DNA from 3 places in the Rhizobium sp. 01N48 genome. Region 1 is predicted to be linked to each of the others. Evidence: riboswitches for the same ligand, from Rfam matches in the RefSeq annotation. Region 1 holds a riboswitch; each other region holds the start of a gene.
The links. A riboswitch is a leader RNA that binds a small molecule or an ion and turns the genes downstream of it on or off. The one in region 1 is predicted to bind cobalamin.

Region 1 (6,937 bases):
CCGTGCTGCCGCTGCTCGCGGCAAAGCAACGCCCGACGGATCGCAACGACTGGATGACCACGGACGCCGACATCGCTTGCCCGGACCCGAATTGCTCGACACGGCTGAGGATCACCCGCACGGGTATCCGCCGTTTCAGCCATGCCGCCACCACGGCGGTTCCCTTGAACGACGAATAGGTCGAATACATGCAGCGCATCACCATCGCCCCCGGTTACGAAATCTCCCGCGTCATTCGCGGCGGCTGGCAGCTGGCGGGCGGCCACGGCGCGATCGATGGCGACAGCGCTGTCGAAGACATGATCGCATTCGCTGATGCGGGGATTACCACCTTCGACTGCGCCGACATCTATACCGGTGTCGAAGAGCTGATCGGCCGTTTCCGCGTCGCCTACAAGAATCTGCGCGGAGAAGAGGCGTTGTCGCGCATCCGCGTCCATACCAAGTTCGTGCCCGATCTGACGGTGCTGCCAAACATCAACAAGGCTTATGTCGCAGGCGTCATCGATACCTCGCGCAAGCGGCTCAACCTCGATTGCCTCGATCTCGTGCAGTTCCATTGGTGGGCCTATGATATCGAGGGTTGGCTGGAGACGGCTGGGTGGCTGAAGGAGCTGCATGAGGCCGGCAAGATCGGCAAGATCAGCGGCACCAATTTCGACACCGATCATATCGAGGCGATCATCGGTTCCGGCGTGCCCTTCACCTCGCTGCAGCTGCAATATTCGCTGCTCGACCGGCGCCCGGAAAAGCGTATGGTGGCGCTTGCTCAGGAGAAGAACTTCGCACTGCTGTGTTACGGCACCGTGGCCGGCGGCTTCCTCGGCGATCGCTGGCTCGGCCAAAAGGAGCCGGAGCATTCTCTCGAAAACCGCTCGCTGACGAAATACAAGTTGATCATAGACGATTTCGGCGGCTGGGATCTATTCCAGGCGTTGCTGTCGACGCTGCGCGGGATCGCCGACCGGCATGATACCGATATCGCCACGATCGCAAGCGCCGCCATGCTGACCAAGCCTGGTGTCGCAGCGGTTATCGTCGGCGCCCGCAACAGGGATCACCTAAAGTCCAATCTCGCCATCGCTGATATCGCGCTCAGCGAAACGGATAGAGCCGAGATCGACGCGATCCTTACGCAATCGAAGCCGCTCGACGGCGACGTTTATACGCTGGAGCGGGACAGGGAAGGCCGCCACGGCAGCATCATGAAGTACAATCTCAACAAAGGGGAACAAAAATGAGAATGACATTCCTGCTTTCCGCCATGGTCGCTGCCCTTGCTGCGTCCACGGCGCCGACGTTCGGGGCCGATTGCGACATCACCGTCGGCCTCGTCATGGAACTTACCGGCCCGGCCGGTGAATATGGCCAGGCGGGCGCGAAGTCCGTTGAGATGGCCTTCCGCGACATCAACGATGCCGGTGGCGTCAATGGCTGCAAGATCGTTGCAGACACGCGCGACAGCCAGAGCCAGGGCAACGTCGCCGTCGATCAGGCGACCCAGCTCGTCAACATCAAGAAGGTGCCGGTCATCATCGGCGGTATCATCTCGTCGGTATCGATCCCGATCCTGACATCGGTGACGGCGCCGGCCGGCGTCGTGCAGGTCTCGCCCGCATCCTCTTCGCCGACGCTGACCGAGCTTGGTCGCAGCGGCAAGACCAACGGCGTCTTCTTCCGCACCATCACGTCCGACGCGTTGCAGGGCACGGCCGCCGCGAAGTTCGCGATGGATCAGGGCTTGAAAAAGATCGCGATCATCAACGTCAACAACGACTTCGGCGTCAACATGGTCAAGGAGTTTGCGACCGCATACCAGAAGCTCGGCGGCACGATCACATCGACGACACCCTATAACGAGAAGCAGTCGAGCTACGCGTCCGAAGCCAGCGCCGCCATGGCTGGTGAGCCCGATGCGCTCTATCTCGTCAGCACCCCCGTCGATGGCGCGACCATCGCCCGCGCCTGGGTTTCCGGCGGTGGCAAGCAGACCTTCCTGCTGAATGACGGCATGAACTCCAAGGACTTCATCGAGAGCGTCGGCGCGCAGTATCTGGAGAACGCCTACGGCACCTCCTCGGGCACCAGCCCGACGGCGTCGACCGAGTATTTCACCGGCAACTACGAAGCCTTCTCCGGCGGCATCTCGCCTTCGGCCCCGGCCGCCGACCGCTCTTATGACGCGGGTGCGATCGTGGCGCTGGCCATTGCCAAGGCCGGCAAGGCCGATGCGGCCGCCATCAAGGCAGCCATGCCGGAAGTTGTCGCCGAGGGCGGCACGCCCATCCATGCCGGCAAGGAAGAGTTCGCCAAGGCGCTGCAGCTCATCAAGGACGGCAAGCCGGTGAAGTATGAAGGTGTCATCGGCCCTGTCAGCTTCGACAAGTACGGCGATATCACCGGCCCGTTCCGCCTGTGGAAGATCAGCAATGGCGAGGTGACGACGGTCGGCGAATTGAGCGCCGAAGAGGTCACCAAGATCAAGACCGCGCAGTAGAAGCGCCAGGCGACATGGGGGATGTGCTCCCATGTCGCACCAGTCTGGTCTGGGCGCCCATGTGCTTTGTTGGCTAAGCAGATGCATTTGGCAAACACAACGACAGGCCATCGACATATGAAAAAGCGCTCAATCCTTCCGTCGATCTGTTCGATCGCGAGCCTGCTCGTGACGACATCCGCGGCATCCGCCGAGGATGTCGAGCATGGACGGCGGGTGTTCAGGCTGTGCGTTGCCTGTCACACGGTCGATTCCGATCGCAACGGTTTCGGCCCGCATCTGAAGGGTGTCGTCGGCCGTCCAGCCGGAAGCTTGCCCGACTACCGATATTCCGAAGCGATGAAGACGGCCGGTGCCGGCGGACTTGTCTGGGACGAGGCGGCGCTCTCGGAATTTCTATCAAACCCCAAGAAGAAAGTGCCGGGAACGAAGATGAGCTTCGGCGGCCTATGGACGACGTCGGAGATCACCGACCTGATCGGCTATCTCCGAGCCAATCCCTAGGCGCGCCGAATGTCGGTCCGCCACGGCTTGACGCCTCGGCGCCGGATCGCCTAAGTCACACCTGATGGTTCCCGAAGGGATGACTTCCGACGGGATTAATAGGGAACACGGTGCGGACGACCCGAATGGGGCCAAGACCGTGGCTGCCCCCGCAACTGTAAGCGGATTGCCTGATGTTCTTGTGGTGTTCGTCTCGAACGCCATGCCACTGCGAAGCTCTTCGTGGGAAGGCAGATGTCAGGTGCATATTCGCAAGCCAGGAGACCTGCCGTCAAAACAGTGTCCACCATCCCGGACGGGGTTGTCCGGAGAGGAGCATCATATGATGGTTTTTGACGTCAGCCGCTGGCGCGGTCCCGCTTTATTCCCCTCCACAAATCTCATGTCCGTGATCCAACGATAGTTTTCGCCGCCGCATGATTTCAGGCGAGCGCTCTGCTGTGTCGTCCTGCATCATCCGCGGCGGTCCCCGCTTCGAGTTTCACAGCCGCGGCCAGTCGGCTGCGGGCTTCAGTCATACATGAGGACCAATATGAACCGCATCATCCTGCGAACCGCGCTGCTTTCGATCGCGACGGCTTGCACCTTTACCACCTTTCTCCCCGCCGCCCATGCAGCGGCAACGACCTACCCGCTGACGATCACCAATTGCGGCCAGCAGGTGACATTCGACAGCGCGCCGAAGAAGACGGTGTCGATCGGCCAGGGCATGACCGAAATTCTCTACTCGCTCGGCCTTGCCGACAAGATCGTAGGCACGGCGGTCTGGGTCGGGCCGGTGCTGCCCGCCTATGCCGAGGTCAACAAGGGGATCAAGCGGCTGGCCGACAATGATCCGAGTTTCGAATCCGTCGTCGGCCAGGAGCCGGACTTGGTTGCGGCCGAGTTCGAATGGCATGTCGGCACGCAAGGCTCGGTCGGCAAGCGCGAGCAGTTCGCCGGTCTTGGCATCAAGACCTATGTCTCGCCGGCTGATTGCGTCGCGAAGGTCAACACCGATGGTGGCGACGGCGTGCGCAGTGAGCTCTTCACCATGGAGCTGATTTACCAGGAGATCGCCGAACTGGCGGAGATCTACGATATCCAGGATCGCGGCGCGGCCCTGATCGCTGACTTGAAGAAGCGCGAAGCGGATGCCGTGGCATCGATTGGCGGGTCGGCGAAGGATCTGCCTGTCGCCTTCTGGTTTTCCAGCAAGGAAGTGCAGGGCGATGCCTTTATCGCCGGCAAGAACAGCGCTCCGGCCTATATTCTGAAAACGCTCGGCGCCCGCAACGTCGTCAGCACCGAGGAAGAGTGGCCGCTGGTCGGTTGGGAAACGATCGCGCAGGCCAACCCTGCAGTCATCGTCATCGCCACCATGGACCGTCGCCGCTACGCTGCCGACGATCCGAAGGTTAAGATCGACTTCCTTGAAAAGGACCCGGTCACCAGCCAGCTCGATGCCGTCAAGAACAGGCACTTCGTCGAGATGGATGCGCAGTCGATGAACCCGACGATCCGTACCATCGACGGCCTGGAACGCCTTGCCGCCGGCATCAAGTCCTTCGGTCTTTCCAAGTGAGGCACGCGTCGATAGCCCACCGAGGATGGAGAGCGCTGTTCGTGCTCTTCGTCCTTGCCGTCGTGGCATTGGGCTTTGTCATCAGTCTCGCCGTGTCTATCGGCGAGATCTCCATTCCTGTCGACACGACGGCCAAGGCCGTTGCGAACCGCTTGCTTGGCACCGGCTTTGAACTCAGCCGCATCCATGAAGGCATCATCTGGGATTATCGCCTGAGCCGCGCGCTTGTCGCCGCCAGCGCCGGAGCGGCTCTTGCGCTATGCGGCGCGGTGCTGCAGGCGTTGCTGCGCAATCCGCTGGCCGAGCCCTATGTACTCGGCATCTCGGCCGGCGCGTCCACCGGGGCCGTCGCCGTCATGATCCTCGGTTTCGGCTATGGCGTGTTGACGCTTTCCGCCGGCGCTTTCGTCGGCGCGGTCGCGGCGTTCCTGCTGGTGTCTTTGCTGGCGGTGGGCTCCGGCGGCGGGACGGACCGTATCATCCTCGCAGGTGTCGCCGGTTCGCAGCTCTTCAACGCGCTGACGTCCTATATCGTCACGACATCGGCAAATGCCGAGCAGGCGCGCGGCGTCATGTTCTGGCTGCTCGGCAGCCTTTCCGGCGTACGCTGGCCGGATGTCTATCTTGCCGCTCCCGTTGCAATCGCCGGCTTTCTCGTCTGCATGCTTTACGCCCGCGCGCTCGATGCCTTCACTTTCGGTACCGATGCTGCGGCGGCGCTCGGCATTCCGGTCGCTGGTATCCGGATCGTGCTGCTTGCGCTCACGGCGCTGCTTACCGCGACGATGGTCAGCATCGTCGGCTCGATCGGCTTCGTCGGGCTGGTCATTCCGCATGCGGCGCGTTTCGTGGTCGGGCCGGGGCATGGGCGCCTGTTACCGGCAACGGCGATATCCGGAGCGATCTTCATGGTGGTCGCCGATATCGTCTCGCGCGTCATCATCCCGCAGCAGGTGTTGCCGATCGGCGTGGTCACCGCGCTCTTCGGCGCGCCGGCATTCGCGCTCATTCTCTACAAGGCGAGGCGGCCCGCATGAGCATTTCCATCAGCGATGTGCACTGGGCAACGTCAGGCGTGCTTGTTGTCAAGGGCATAAGTCTCGAGGTCCCCACCGGCCAGACGCTGGGCCTAATCGGGCCGAACGGTTCGGGAAAGTCCAGCCTGCTGCGGTTGATCGGCGGGCTGCGAAAGGTGAAGAGCGGTGTCATTGCACTCGGCGATACCGGCATCGACACGCTGGCACGCCGCGACATTGCCCGGCGTGTTGCCTTTGTCGAGCAGCAGGCCACGACGGAAACACAGGTGACGGTCACTGAGGTCGTCCGTCTCGGGCGCACGCCACATCGCGGTCCGTTGGCGCCGTGGAGCGCCAATGATGAAGAAGCGGTCGAGAATGCGCTGCGGCAGGTGGGCATGGTCGAGAAGGCGCGGCAGCTCTGGCATACGCTGTCGGGCGGCGAGCGGCAGCGGGTGCATATCGCCCGCGCGCTGGCGCAGACGCCGACCGAGCTTCTGCTCGACGAGCCGACCAATCACCTCGACATCCAGCATCAGCTCGAAATCCTGTCGCTGGTTGCCAAGCTGCCGGTCACCAGCATCGTTGCGCTGCATGATCTGAACCTCGCCGCCATGTTTTGCGACAGGATTGCTGTGCTTAGCCAGGGTCGGCTTGTTGCGGTCGGACCGGCGGACGAGGTATTGACCGAAGGCTTGATCGCCGATGTGTTCGGAGTGCGCGCCCATATCGAGCGCTCGCCGCATCATGGTCGGCAGCATATCCATTTTCTTGGCTGTATTTCTTGAGGTTCGATGTCCATCAGACAAACCAATTTCGATTTGAAGGAAGAGATCCGGGACTACTGGTCCAAGCGCTCGCAGACTTTCGATCTTGCCTTCGGCCACAGGATACCGCGTGGACCGGAGTTCGACGCCTGGCAGCAGCCGATGCGCGATCATCTGGGGCCGACGTCGTTGCGTGTCCTCGAACTTGCCTGTGGAACCGGCGAGGTCACGGCGGTGATCCACGATCTCGGCCATGATGTGACCGCGCTGGATTTCTCCGAGGCCATGCTGTCAATCGCCAAGGCCAAGCATACCGGCAAGGAACGGTTGCGCTTTGTGCTGGCAGACGCTGAAAATCCGATGGAGCCGGATGGCCGCTACGATGCCATCATCTGCCGGCATCTGGTGTGGACGCTGACCGATCCCGCAAAGGCATTCGGCGAGTGGCATCGCGTGCTGAAGCCGGGTGGCACGCTATTGGTCTTCGACGGCGACTGGGCGAAGCCGACAAGGCTCGGCCGCGCCGCAGCATGGCTCATCCGCCGGATCGATCGTTTCTGCGGCGCGGATCGGCATTATGATGGCGCGA
Region 2 (6,937 bases), on a different contig from region 1:
TGATCGTGTTGATCACGCACCAGACGGCCAGGAAGACCAGGAAGGTGGTGATGAAGGCCCAAGAGCCGCCGACGCGCGCGATGCTGTCGGCCATCCTCTCGCCGAAGGACGATTCGGCTTTCAGCGCGGCATTGATATCCGTCGAGATGATCTTGCGCGCATGCGCCTTTTCCAGCACCCGCTTTTCGATGTCGCCGAGTTCGTTGGCGGACTTGTCGAAATGCAGGTGGACGAAACTGGAGAGATTGTTCATGGCGCGACTCCCGATGACTCATGTTGGCGGGGAGTATTCCGTTATGCGCCAGGAATGCAATGCGGCAACGTGCATGTCTGCCGTGCTCAAGAGCCCTCTGCTCGCAGCCAGGAGTGCTGCGGGAAGAAGCGCTCGACGGTCTGCGCCTTGCCGAACATCACATCGTGCTGGAGATAGCGATAGTCGCGGACCAGCGGATCGATGGTCTTGGCGTCGCGAACCCAGTCCGGCGAAGCGGTGTTGTCGCGGGTTATCAGCTGATAGCGATCGACGATCGGGTACTTCTTCTGCACGCGGCCGAGGAAGCCGGTATAGAACGGGTGCTCGTAGCCCGCGAATTTCAGCACGTGATAGGGCAACTGCGACGGGCTGATGGTGCCGACGTTCTGCTTGACGCCCTTGCGGTTCGACCAGATGACCAGCGGCGTCTCGTGCTCCTGCTTCATGACGCTGACGGAAGCCCGGCGGGTGGCGACCTGGTCGGGCATATAGCCGGTATTCGTGTAGACGCTGCCGAGCGGCGGCAAGTGGTCGCCCCAGAGAACGATGATCGTCTCGCGGTCACGCTTGGATGCCCATTCGGTCAGCATCTTGAAGCTCTGGTCGGCTTCCTTGACGCCCTGCGTGTAGGTTGCGAGCGTGGCGCGGTCGGCGTCGGTCAGATTGCCGGTGAAGTCGACCGTGTTGTTGGCGTAGCGGTTGGCCTCGTAGGGGCCATGTCCCTGCAAGGTGACCGCGAAGAAGAAGAAGGGCCGGTCGAGCCCGTCGGCTTCCTGCATGATCTCCTTCATCAGGCTGTCGTCGGAGGCGAAGATGCCGCGCTTTTCCATGGTCGGCATGGTTTCTTCGGTGCGGAACTCCTCGAATCCGAAATCCTTGTAGACCTCGTTGCGGTTCCAGAACCAGCCACTGAACGGATGCAGCGCACGGGCCGCATAGCCTTCGCCGCGGAAGAAGGTGGCGAGCGAGGGGATGTCGTTGCGGATATACTGCTGGTAGGGGATGCTGCCATAGGGCAGGAAGGCATTGGAGAAGCCGGTCAGCGCCTCGAACTCGACATTGGCGGTCATGCCGCCGAACTCAGGCGAGAAGACGTGGCCTGACTGCGCCGCGCGGATCGTCGGCATCGGGTCTTCGGAGAACTTCAGGGTCTTCAGGCGCGTCGGATCCCAGAAGGATTCGCTCATCAGCATGATCACGTCGGGCTTGTCGCTCGGGCCGCTGAGATAGCCGTAATTGCGCGAGGGAATGGCGTCGAGCGCCTGCGTATTGAGGCCGGCGGGCGAGGCGACGTCGGCCATCGGGATGTTGAAGATGAAGGCGAGAATGAAGCCGTTGCTGCGGTAGTTCTCTTTCTGATCCCACATCATCGGCACCACCTGCAGCCGGTCGCGGATATAGGAATACTGCGAATAATCCATCAGAGAGCCAAAGGCGGCGATGACGGGAACCGTCAGGCAGAGATTGCGGATACGGTTGCGGCGCGCCATCTTCGGGAGGCGGCGCCAGGCGTAGCGCCACGCCAGCACGAGGCCGGTGACGGAGAGAAGGATGCCGACGGCAACCGCGATAGCCGTCATCGGGCGGTCGCGGACCATGACCGGCAGCAGCTCGAAAATCTGGCGGCCGAACAGCATGTCCGAGGGGTAGAGCGGGTCGGAGAGGTAGTGCTGCTTCTGATTGGAGACGAGCGCCGGCACGAGCACGAGCGGCAGCACGACCAGTGCAGAGAGGAAACGGCGGCCGAGGATCGCATCGACGCAGAGCATCACGATGGTCAGCATGACGACCGTGGTCATGCCAGGACGGGCCGTGGAAGACAGAAAGGCGCCGACGTCGGTTGCGCCGCCGCGCGCGATCACTTCGACCGAGAAGGTTGCAAGCAACGCCATCACCGCCGTCAGGGCGACGGCAATTGCGCCGCGCAGGATAGATGATGGGCGGGTGTCAGCGCCAACGCCGCCATAGAGAGCCGCCTCGCGCATAGCCGCTCCGGACTTGAAAACTTGGGCGATCAATGGCGGAACTCCGGTGTCATCATAGCGTCATCGAACTGTCACATCTTCGTCATGAACGCTAGATGAACCATTGTTGTTTCGTGGGCTTAACGCTTTTTTGATCACAAACTTTTCGGCAGCTGGTTGCCTCATTTCGCGTGGGCTCCGGATGGAGCCTCTATTGCCGCGCGCGGGCGATCCTTGCGTGCCTTATTTAGCTGTCGTAGGTCATGGATATGTTCGCGTCAGAGGAGAGTTTGCATGCGCAGTTCCGTCGAGATCTACAACGTCAAGACGGGCGAGGCCCGTGTGATCTGGCAGACCGAGAGACTGGTCGAAGCCCCCAATTACGCCCCTGACGGCAGCTATCTGCTGCTCAACGACGAAGGACTGCTCTATCGGCTGGCGCTCGACGGCTCGGCGAAGGTGGAGCATGTCGATACCGGCTTCGCGACGGCCTGTAACAACGACCACGGGATTTCGCCCGATGGCACCCGTATCGTCATCTCAGACAAGGTCGAGTTCGGCAAGTCGGCAATCTACACGCTGCCGATCGAGGGTGGGGCGCCGCAGCTGGTGACCACCAATCATCCGTCCTACTGGCATGGCTGGTCGCCTGACGGGAAGGAGCTCGCCTATTGCGGCATTCGCGGCGACCTGTTCGACATCTACACGATCGACGTGACCGGCGGCGAAGAGCGGCGGCTGACAAACGGTGAGGGGCGCAATGACGGGCCTGACTATTCGGCCGATGGGCGCTGGATCTATTTCAACTCCAGCCGCACCGGCTTGATGCAGATCTGGCGCATCCATCCCGACGGAACCGGCGTGGAGCAGGTGACGCACGACAATTACGGCAACTGGTTCGCGCATCCGTCCCCCAACAACGACAAGGTCGTGCTGATTTCCTACGATCCCGATGTCTTCGATCATCCGCGTGACAAGCATGTGCGGATGCGGATCATGGATATGGACGGGGGAAATCTCACGACGCTGTTCGAGCTTTTCGGTGGGCAGGGATCGATCAATGTTCCGAACTGGTCACCCGATGGTGACGAGTTCGCCTATGTCCGATATTTCCCGGTCGAGGCCTGAGCGATTGCATCCGGCGCGGTTTGTCGGCATAGGTGGCGCGTCGGGTGCCCGCAGGCTTGCGGGAGAATCGGGAATTCGGTGCAAGACCGGAACGTGCCCAACGCTGTAAGGCCGACGTCTGCCGCTTGATGCCACTGGCGCTTTGCCGGGAAGGCGTGGCAGACGGATGACGCCAAGTCAGAAGACCGGCCCGACAATCATAGACTGACCGCCTGGACAGCGGCCGGTTGTGTTGTTGGGGATTGACGATGCGACCAGACCAACCTGGCTCTCTTGCGAGAGCCGGTGCCTTTTCGGCGAGCGAGCGCGACGCCGTTTACAGAGCCATCGAGACCAGACGCGACGTGCGATCGGAGTTCCTTCCGGATGCCGTGCCCGATGACGTCATCGGGCGGCTATTGGCTGCAGCCCATCACGCGCCGTCCGTCGGCTTCATGCAGCCGTGGAATTTCATCGTGGTGCGCGACCAGGCCGTACGATCCACCGTGTGGGAGGCTTTCGCAAAGGCCAATGCAGAGGCGGCGGAGATGTTTTCCGGTGAGCGGCAGCAGGCCTACCGCGCCCTGAAACTTGAGGGCATTCGCACGGCACCCGTCGGCATCTGCGTGACCTGCGATCCGGATCGCTGCGGCGACGTGGTGCTGGGGCGGACCCACAACAGGCGGATGGATTCTTATTCGACCGTCTGCGCGGTGCAAAACCTGTGGCTTGCCGCGCGCGCCGAAGGCGTCGGCGTCGGCTGGGTCAGCATCTTCCACGAGGCGGATCTGAAGCGCGCGCTCGGCGTGCCTGATCGGATCGAAATCGTCGCCTGGCTCTGTGTCGGTTATGTCGACCGGCTCTATGAGGAGCCGGAGCTCGCCGTGAAGGGATGGCGGCAGCGGCTGCCGTTGGAGGAGCTGGTGTTTACGGATCGCTGGGGCGAGGGCGCATAGCCCGCGACGCCTGCTATTGCTTCTGTGCCGGCGGTTGCTGCGGCTGGGCGCCCGGCATGGCGGGGTGTTTCAGGTCGATCGATCCCTGATCGCCGGCGAGGAACTGCGGCCCCACCTGGCGCACCTTGCCGGCACTGGGATCGTACGGGCGATCGGGGACCTGCGCCTGGGGTGCGGGCTGTTGCGGCGCGGGTTGGGTTTCGGGCTTGGCGGCGGTGTTCGGGGTCTCGATCGTGGTGATCGAGCTCTGTGGCGGCGGGGCGCTTACAGATTGGTTGCGGCGCATCTGTTCGTAATAGGCAGGCAGATTGCAGCTGCAGGAGGATTTTTCGCCAGGCTTGCGGTTCTTGTAGGCGAATGCATTCGGCATGGCGCTGTAGGGCGCGCCCGTCGAGGCCGAGATCATGTTCTCCGTCTCCCCGCTGGAGACGTCGTGATAGTAGAGCTCGGTTTCGATCCCCGGGCACATCTGCTGGCAGGTGTTGGCGTCGCGGGCGAAATCGAAGGAAGTGGCGTTCGATCTAATGGGGAAGAAGCCGCCGTCGCAGCTGCGCACGCAGATCGTGTTCAGATGCGTCAGAGGCTGACCGCCGGGCGAGAACTCGTAGGAGCGCTGACGCTCGCCGCCGAGCGGAATGAAGGTGTCGCTGCGCATCGCCTGATCGTCGATGCTGGGCGGGTTGGCATATTGCGGCTCTTCATATTGCTGCACGGGCGCATTGCAGTTGTTTTCGTCGAGTGCGGCGAAGAGTTCGTTGCGCAGACGGGCGTCCGGGCTTTGCGCGCGCAACTCGTCACGGCGCATCTGCAGGTCGGCGATGTTGTCGAGCATCTTCGCTTCGGCCTGCTCAAGTTCACCGCAATAGCCTGCATTGTCGCCGCCGATGACCACCATGCTGCCGCTGCTGCAGCCGTTGCGGCGCTGGTCGCTTCGCAGCTTGCGCAGTTCCAGATTCTGTTCGGTGATGGCGCTGACGAAGCGGCGTATTTCGGGCGACGTTCCTCCACCGATCGTTTCCGGGATGGTTGCCAAGCGGGCGCGCAACTGACCGCAGATCGGCGCCAACTGCGCATAGGCAGGGGCGGAAAGGGCAATCAGGAGTGCTGCGGCCAGCGTGAGGCGTTTCAAGGCATCGTCCCGTCAGTGAGCAAATACCAAATGGCGAAGGGCGGACCATGGCCCGCCCTTCGATATACATTGCTTGTCTTAACAAGCTGCCGCTCAGAGCCTAACGCATTTTCAGCGTCCAAGGCAAATCATGCGGGCTGGGACGCCTCGACGACCGCGAGGGCCGCCATGTTGACGACGCCACGCGAGGTGACCGACGGCGCCAGGATGTGTGCCGGCATGGCCGCGCCGAGCAGGATCGGGCCGACATGCAGGCCATCTGTCATCGACTTGACGACACCGAGCGTGATGTTGGCCGCATCGAGGTTCGGGAAGACCAGAAGGTTGGCTTCGTCGTGCAGCGTGGTGTTCGGCATGACGCGCTTGCGCAACGTTTCCGAGATCGCGCTCTCGCCGTGCATTTCGCCATCGACTTCCAGATCGGGCGCGGTGTCGCGGACGAGCTGCAGGGCATTGCGCATCTTCGTGGCGCTTTCCGATTCACGCGAACCGAAGTTCGAGTGCGAGACGAGGGCAGCGCGCGGCGTGATGCCGAAGCGCTTGATTTCCTCGGCGGCGAGAACGGCGGATTCCGCCACTTCCTCGGCCGTCGGGTTGAACGTCACATAGGTGTCGGTGAAGAAGGTGGCGCCGCGCTGCGAGATCAGCAGGCTGAGTGCCGAGAAATCACGGACATTCGGGCGCTTGCCGACAATCTGGCGGACGTCGCGCAGGTGCTTTTCATAACGGCCTTCGAGACCGCAGATCAGCGCATCGGCCTCGCCGCGCTTCAGCGCCAGCGCGCCGATGACCGTGGTGTTGGTACGAACGATGGTGCGGGCCGCTTCCGGGATGACACCGCGGCGGCCGACCAGCGACAGATAGAGCTCGACATATTCGCGGAAGCGCGGATCGTCTTCCGGATTGATGACGTCGAAATCAGACAGCGGACGGATGCGCAGGCCGTAGCGCTTCAGGCGTGTTTCGATGACCTGCGGACGGCCGATCAGGATCGGCTTGGCGATGCCTTCCTCGAGCAGCACCTGGGCGGCGCGCAGCACGCGCTCGTCTTCGCCTTCGGAGAAGATGACGCGCTTCTTGTCGGCATTCTTCGCCGCCGCGAAGATCGGCTTCATGACGAAGCCGGAGCGGAAGACAAAGCGGTTCAGCTGGTCGAGATAGGCGTCGAAATCGGCGATCGGGCGCAGCGCCACGCCGCTATCGGCCGCGGCCCTGGCGACAGCCGGCGCGATGCGCAGGATGAGGCGCGGATCGAAGGGCGAGGGGATGAGATAGTTGGGGCCGAAGATCGGCGTTTCATCCGAATAGGCGCGGGCGGCGACATCGGACGGCTCCTCGCGGGCGAGTGCGGCGATGGCGCGCACGGCCGCCATCTTCATTTCCTCGTTGATCGTGACGGCGCCGCAATCGAGCGCGCCGCGGAAGATATAAGGGAAGCAGAGGACGTTGTTGACCTGGTTCGGGAAGTCCGAGCGGCCGGTGCAGATCATCGCGTCCGGGCGGGCGGCGCGGGCGAGATCCGGCATGA
Region 3 (6,937 bases), on a different contig from region 1:
GACCGCGAAACCTGTCGTGTTGATGACGACATCGGGCCTCGTGGCGGCGAAGACGCTTTCAAGGATGCCTTTGGAGACGGGGTCCTTGAGGCTGTAGGCGAAGACCGGAAGCGGCCGGATTCCTTGAGCGATCAGCGCTTCGATCAGCGACTCGACCGGGCGGGTTTCGCCACTTTGCACGAGGGCGCGGTAGAAGGAGATGGCGATGGTGGGGATGTTCGCGGTGGCTAGCGTCTCACTCGCGATACCCCCCTCTGCCCTGCCGGGCATCTCCCCCACAAGGGGGGAGATCGACTCGTTGCTATCTCCCAGCCAAACAATTGAGGTTGGAGCGAGCGGGCGCTCCCAGCCAATCTCCCCACCTGTGGGGGAGATGTCCGGCAGGACAGAGGGGGGTAACCCGCCCACCGACAGCGCCCTCCACTCCTCAACCCCAACAACACCCCGCCCCGGCCACCAGATCCCAGCCTTCATCAAAGGCGCTGCCGCCTCCGGCTTCTCGACCCCCGACAGCATCGCCTCGGCATAATCGAGAAACGCATGCGTATTCGCATCGCCCCCCTCGATCAGATAAGCCCAGAGCGCATTCAGATCCTCAAGCGGCACATTCGAAAACGGCGTCAACCCCGCATCCGGCTTGGAATCTCCCGGTAGTACCGCGATCAGCGCCCCGTGCCGCGCAGCAGCCGCATGCAGCGCCTCCAGCGCGTAGTGAAAATAGCTGGCGCCGCCCAGTGCTCTCACGATGATCAGCTTCGCATGCCGCGCCGTGCGCTCTACATAGGCATCGACGGACATCGGATGCTTGAGGCTCATCAGGCTGGCGATACGCAGCGACCTTGCATCCGCACGCCGGCCATGCGTAGCGGCCACCGCCGCCAGTTCGGTGTCGGCGGCCGAGAGGAACAGAATGTCGCCGGGGGACTGACCAAGATCGATCGCCTCCTCGCCGTCGCTGATGGTTCCCTGCTGGGCTAGGAGAAGGTGCATGTCGGTGTGTCTTTACGGGAAATGTTGGTCGTAGGCGCGGAGTACGTGGCCCCCTCATCCGACCCTTTGGGCCACCTTCTCCCCGTCGGGGAGAAGGGAAGATTGGCACTAGCGGCTAGCCACGAGTCTCTTCTCCCCCGCGGGGAGAAGGTGCCGGCAGGCGGATGAGGGGGCCGCACCGCATCGCTCAAACGATTCTCAAAGCGACAACCGCCCATCCCAACCATCAACCTTGAACCAGCGCCTCGATCGCCTTGCGCACCGCGCTCTCGTCCATCTCATGCAGCCCGATCACCACCAGCCGCGTGCCACGCGTCTCGCCGGCCGCCCAGGCGCGGTCGAAATAGTGGTCGATACGGCCTCCGACAGCCTGCAACTGCAGGCGCATCGGCTTGCCGGGAACGTCGACGAAGCCCTTGAGGCGCAGAACGTCATGCTCGGCGATGATGCCCTTCAGGCTCTCAACGAAGGCGGCTGGATCGGCGATCGGGCCGAGCTCGACGACAAAACTGTCGAACTCGTCGTGGTCGTGCGGCGTACCGTCCTCATGCTCCAGCTCGTGATGGGACTTGCGGTTGCCGATATCCTCCTCGGTGCCGATGCCAAGGCCGAGCAGCACGCTTGCCGGCACGTCGCCGTTCTTCGCCTCGATCATCGCGGGCTTGCGCGCCGTGCGCGAAGCAACCTCGTCGCGCACCCGGGCAAGGCCGGCGCCGTCGATGAGGTCGGTCTTGTTGAGCACGATCAGGTCGGCGCAGGTCAGCTGATCCTCGAACAGTTCCTCGATCGGGCTCTCGTGGTCGAGCGTCTCGTCCTCGACGCGGCGGGCGTCGACGGCATCGTGATCGTCGGCAAAACGGCCGGCGGCGACGGCGGCGCTGTCGACCACGGTGATCACGCCGTCGACCGTCACCTGCGTTCGGATGTCGGGCCAGTTGAAGGCGGCGACCAGCGGCTGCGGCAGGGCAAGACCCGAGGTTTCGATGACGATATGGTCAGGACGGTTCTCGCGCTCAAGGAGCTTGCTCATCGTCGGGATGAAATCGTCGGCCACGGTGCAGCAGATGCAGCCATTGGTGAGCTCGATGATATCGTCCTCGGTGCAGTTTTCCGCGCCGCAGCCCTTCAGCACTTCGCCGTCGACGCCAAGATCGCCAAACTCGTTGATGATGAGCGCGATTTTCTTGCCGCCCGCATTGGTCAACAGGTTGCGGATCATCGTCGTCTTGCCGGCGCCGAGAAAGCCGGTGATAACGGTGGCGGGGATCTTCTGCTGGTTCATCAATTCAACCCTTCATTTTCAGCGGCAGTCCCGCCGCGATAAAATACACATCCGCGGCGACCGCCGCGATCATCTGGTGCAGCCGTCCGGCATGGTCGCGAAACTCGCGCGCCATCCGGTTCTCGGGCACGATACCGAGGCCGACTTCATTGGAAACAATGACGAGGCGCGCCTTGGCCTTCGGCAGATAGGCGGCAAGTGCCGCAAACTCCGCCGCCATGTCGCGCTCCTCCATCATCAGATTGGTGACCCAGAGCGTCAGGCAATCGACCAGAACCGCCCGCCCCTCGCCATCGATCGCGGCAAGCTGGCCTGCGAGATCGAGAGGCTCCTCATGCGTAGTCCAGAGGTCGCCGCGATCGGCCTTGTGCTGATCGATCCGCGCGCGCATCTCCTCGTCCCAGGCGCGGCCGGTGGCGATGTAGTGGCGATCGAGGCCGCTGTCGACGACGAGCTGTTCGGCAAAGCGCGACTTGCCGGAGCGGGCGCCGCCGAGGATGAGCGTAGAGGATACGGTCGTCATACGCGCAAGGCTTCCAATGTCGAGCGCGATTGCCTGCCCACATCTCCCTCATTCCTGTGCTTGTCACAGGAATCCAGCCACCGCGCGTCCGCGCGGTGAATGACTTCGTTGCTTCCATGGAGTCTTCCGCGTCCAAGGACTTGGACGCGCTGGATTTCTGTGGCATCGCCCGAGCCAAGCTTGGGCACAGGAATGAGGGCGCGCTTATTGAAGCTTCCAAGCATCGGTCCGGCCGACGCCAAAATCTCATTGTCTGCCATGACAACCTCCGTGCTGGCATTGGGCACACTTGCCCAGGGATGGGCTTTGCGCCCGGCACGATTGGCAGGTCTCCTGGCTCGCGGGTCCAGGCGACGATCGGGATAGCCGTGCAGGCCATCCCGATCGTGCCATCGGTTCTTCCTCGCCTTCCCGGCTGCAATCATGAAAAGGCGGACGATTCGTAGATTTAGAGGCGTCCAACCCCGGTTGATCGTGCTTGCATTGCCAGTGGCTTTTTCCGCCGTCTTCAGCCTCTCGCCCGCCTGCACCACGCAGGCAGCCGGCTTGAGAACATCCGACGCCGGACGGAAGACCCTGACCGCTCTACAGTCGCGGGGTCGGCTGTGATGAAGGCGCCCTGGTTGGGTCCACCCCGTCACATTCCCTTTTCATCCGCACCGCTTTTGGCGATCCGGAACCATCCGTTATCGATCCATGGTTAGGCAAGCGCGACTGCGAAGTCAATCGACCGCCAATCGCGGCCACCAGCCAAATTGACTGGCATCAACTCTCAAGACGATCATCTCTACCAGATTTATCGTCTATTATCAGAGACTTAATGTCATAAAAACTTGTTGCGTCAGCCGGGTTTTTGCCGCATTTGCAGCGCATGCGGCGCAGCACCGTAAATGTCCCCTCCTTCGCCACCCTTGAACGGGCTTTCGCCCGCCTAGTTTCCCCATCATGCGCCTAAAAATCAATCTTAGACGGCTTGGCCCGCTACACACACTGCTCGATGCGGGGCGCATGCGCGCGCTCCTGAGGCGCAGCGAGATGGGCATGGTGCTGGCCGGCGCGCTGATCGGCGTCACGTCTGGCCTCGCCGTCACCGGCATGAGCCTGATCTCGCGCGAGATGCACAGCCTGATCTTCGGGATCAGCGATGTGGAGCGTCTGAGCTCCTCGCAAATCGACGACAAGTTCCTGCTGATGGCGGCCCCCGTCTGCGGCGGCATCCTGCTCGGCCTGTTGATGTATGTGCTGGCGAAGACCCGCAAGAAGCCGATGGTCGACCCGATCGAGGCCAACGCGCTGCATGGCGGCCGCCTGTCCTTGACCGACAGCATCATCGTCGCGATCCAGAACCTGATCTCCAACGGTTTCGGCGCCTCCGTCGGCCTAGAGGCCGGCTATACGCAGTTGGCGTCGGGCATAGCCTCGAAGCTCGGCTTCAAGCTGCAACTGCGCCGCGCCGATCTGCGCGTCCTCGTCGGCTGCGGCGCCGCCGGCGCCATTGCGGCCGCCTTCAATGCGCCGCTGACGGGCGCCTTCTACGCCTTCGAGCTGATCATCGGCACTTACACGATCGTATCGCTGACGCCGGTCGTCGTCTCGGCGCTCGTTTCAACGCTGGTGGCCCGGCTACTCGCCGGCAGCGACTTCATCATCGATGTCGGCGATTTCGGCACCGTCATGCCGGCCGACTATGTGCCCGCCATCCTGCTCGGCGCCTTCTGCGCCGGCATCGGCATCCTGATCATGCAGGGCGTCGCCTTCATCGAGGAGCTCGCGCGCCGCAGCTCGATCGCGCTCCCCTTCCGCCCGGCGCTAGGCGGCATCATCGTCGGGCTGCTCGCGCTGGTGACGCCGCAAGTGTTGTCGGCAGGCCATGGCGCGCTGCATCTCAATCTCGATCGTGAGGTCGTGATTCCCGTGCTGATCGGCCTTTTCCTGCTCAAGGCGCTGGCCTCGGCGATCTCGATCGGCTCCGGCTTCCGCGGCGGCCTGTTCTTCGCCTCGCTGTTCATGGGCGCGCTGCTCGGCAAGTTCTTCGCCTACTCGGCCCCCTATTTCGCCCATGCGACGCTGACGCCGATCATCTACGCCGTCGTCGGCATGAGCTCGCTTGCCGTCGCCGTCATCGGCGGGCCGCTGACCATGACCTTCCTGGCGCTCGAGATCACCGGCGACTTCCCGATCACGGCGCTGGTCTTGGCCGCCGTCATCACCTCGTCGCTCGTCGTGCGCAGCACCTTCGGCTACTCCTTCGCCACATGGCGTTTCCACCTGCGTGGCGAAAGCATCCGCAGCGCCCACGATGTCGGTTGGATCCGCAATCTGACGGTCAACAAGCTGATGCGCGCCGACGTCAAGACCGCGAAGGTCGGCATCAGCATCGAGCAATTCAAGGAGAGCTTCCCGATCGGCTCGGCCCAGCGCGTGATCCTGGTCGAGGACAGCGGCAAATATGCCGGCCTCGTGCTCGTGCCCGATATCTACGCCAATCTCACCGACACCGCCGACGAGAGCAAGGGTCTCGACGAATTCGTGCGCTACCGCAACGACTTCCTGACGCCGCAGATGAACGCCAAGCAGGCCGCCGCGATCTTCGACAAGACGGAGAGCGAAGCGCTCGCCGTCGTCAACAATCTCGTCGAGCGCACCGTGGTCGGCCAGCTCAGCGAAGCCCACACGCTGCGCCGCTACAGCGAAGAGCTCGACCGCCGCCGCCGCGAGGTCTCGGGCGAAATCTAACCCAACAGGTTGTCCAGCCAGCGCTTGTCGAGATGGGCCTCGAGCTCGGCGGCCACCTCGTCGAGCGCCTGCTCGACGCCTGCACGATAGTCGCGGCTTTGACCGGTCAGGCCGAAGCTCGCAAGCAGCCGGGACCGGTAGCCGTCGCTCGCAAACAGCCCGTGCAGATACGTCCCAACGACCCGCCCGTCCCCGGATATCGCGCCATCAGGCTTGCCGTCGACGATCGCGAAAGGCCGAACGCGGTCGGCGCCTTCGGTAATCCCGAGATGGATCTGGTAGCCCGAGAGCGCCTCGCCATTCTCGGCCGAAACCGCCGCGCTGTTGCGCACCGTCTTCTCCGCGTCCATGACGGTCTCGACGTGGAGCAGCCCGAGCCCATCGATCTCGCGCACACTCCCTTCGATGCCCAGCGGATCACGCACCATGCGCCCGAGCATCTGGTAGCCACCGCAAATACCGATGACCCGTCCGCCGCGCCTGATATGCGCGGAGAGATCCTTATCCCAGCCTTGAGCCCTGAAATCCGCAAGATCGGAAATGGTCGACTTCGAGCCTGGAAGAATGATCAGCTGCGCATCGGCAGGCAATCTTTCGCCGGCACGAACGAAAACAAGCTCCACATCCGGCTCCGCCAGCAGCGGATCGAGATCGTCGAAGTTGGCGATGCGCGGCAACACGGGAACCGCGATCTTCAGCGCCCCGGCCCGCCCCCGCGCCAGCCGCTCCAGCGCCACCGAATCCTCAGCCGGCAGCCGCGCGGCGGCCTTCAGCCACGGCACAACGCCGAAACAGGGCCAGCCTGTGAAACGCCCGACAGCAGCAATCCCGTCGTCGAACAGCGAGACGTCGCCACGAAACTTATTGATGATATAGCCCGAGATCATCGCCCGATCCTCGTCGGACAGGATCGTGTGCGTCCCGACCAGCGAAGCGATCACCCCGCCACGATCGATATCGCCGACCAGAACCACGGGCACACCGGCGCGCGTCGCAAAGCCCATATTGGCGATATCGCCGGGCCGCAGGTTGATCTCGGCCGGCGACCCTGCCCCCTCGACGATGACGAGATCGGCGCCGCGCGAAACCTCCTCGAAGCTCTGGGTCACGTAATCGAGCAATTGCGGTTTGAGCCGCTGGTAGTCGCGCCCCTTGGCCTGCCCCCAGACCTTGCCCTGCACGATGATCTGGCTGCCGACATCCGATTGCGGTTTCAAGAGCACCGGGTTCATGTGCACGGAAGACGGTACGCGCGCGGCCATAGACTGCAGCCACTGCGCCCGCCCGATCTCCCCGCCATCATCGGCGACGGCGGCATTGTTCGACATGTTCTGCGGCTTGAACGGGCGCACCGAAATGCCGCGATTGGCGGCCAGCCGGCACAGGCCGGCAACCAGCACCGTCTT

Region 2: linked by a shared signal. The riboswitch ahead of bluB (5,6-dimethylbenzimidazole synthase) and the one ahead of AC1DOG_RS05205 (ABC transporter substrate-binding protein) in region 1 are both predicted to bind cobalamin.
Region 3: linked by a shared signal. The riboswitch ahead of AC1DOG_RS03120 (hypothetical protein) and the one ahead of AC1DOG_RS05205 (ABC transporter substrate-binding protein) in region 1 are both predicted to bind cobalamin.

What each region holds. Positions count from the first base shown of each region.
Region 1 covers NZ_JBFTQT010000002.1:327,662-334,598, forward strand. The annotation lists gene AC1DOG_RS05185 (TIGR04076 family protein) at 1-179, shown strand, start outside; gene AC1DOG_RS05190 (aldo/keto reductase) at 189-1,241, shown strand; gene AC1DOG_RS05195 (ABC transporter substrate-binding protein) at 1,244-2,497, shown strand; gene AC1DOG_RS05200 (c-type cytochrome) at 2,615-3,001, shown strand; cobalamin riboswitch at 3,050-3,288, shown strand; gene AC1DOG_RS05205 (ABC transporter substrate-binding protein) at 3,534-4,565, shown strand; gene AC1DOG_RS05210 (FecCD family ABC transporter permease) at 4,562-5,602, shown strand; gene AC1DOG_RS05215 (ABC transporter ATP-binding protein) at 5,599-6,369, shown strand; gene AC1DOG_RS05220 (class I SAM-dependent methyltransferase) at 6,382-6,937, shown strand, end outside.
Region 2 covers NZ_JBFTQT010000012.1:23,609-30,545, reverse strand. The annotation lists gene AC1DOG_RS20465 (DUF1003 domain-containing protein) at 1-253, opposite strand, end outside; gene AC1DOG_RS20460 (LTA synthase family protein) at 340-2,238, opposite strand; gene AC1DOG_RS20455 (TolB family protein) at 2,512-3,345, shown strand; cobalamin riboswitch at 3,371-3,553, shown strand; gene bluB (5,6-dimethylbenzimidazole synthase) at 3,594-4,280, shown strand; gene AC1DOG_RS20445 (DUF2865 domain-containing protein) at 4,294-5,409, opposite strand; gene AC1DOG_RS20440 (NADP-dependent malic enzyme) at 5,538-6,937, opposite strand, start outside.
Region 3 covers NZ_JBFTQT010000001.1:602,809-609,745, reverse strand. The annotation lists gene cobN (cobaltochelatase subunit CobN) at 1-990, opposite strand, end outside; gene cobW (cobalamin biosynthesis protein CobW) at 1,217-2,272, opposite strand; gene cobU (bifunctional adenosylcobinamide kinase/adenosylcobinamide-phosphate guanylyltransferase) at 2,277-2,795, opposite strand; gene AC1DOG_RS03120 (hypothetical protein) at 2,792-3,055, opposite strand; cobalamin riboswitch at 3,102-3,494, opposite strand; gene AC1DOG_RS03115 (chloride channel protein) at 3,741-5,531, shown strand; gene AC1DOG_RS03110 (cobyric acid synthase) at 5,528-6,937, opposite strand, start outside.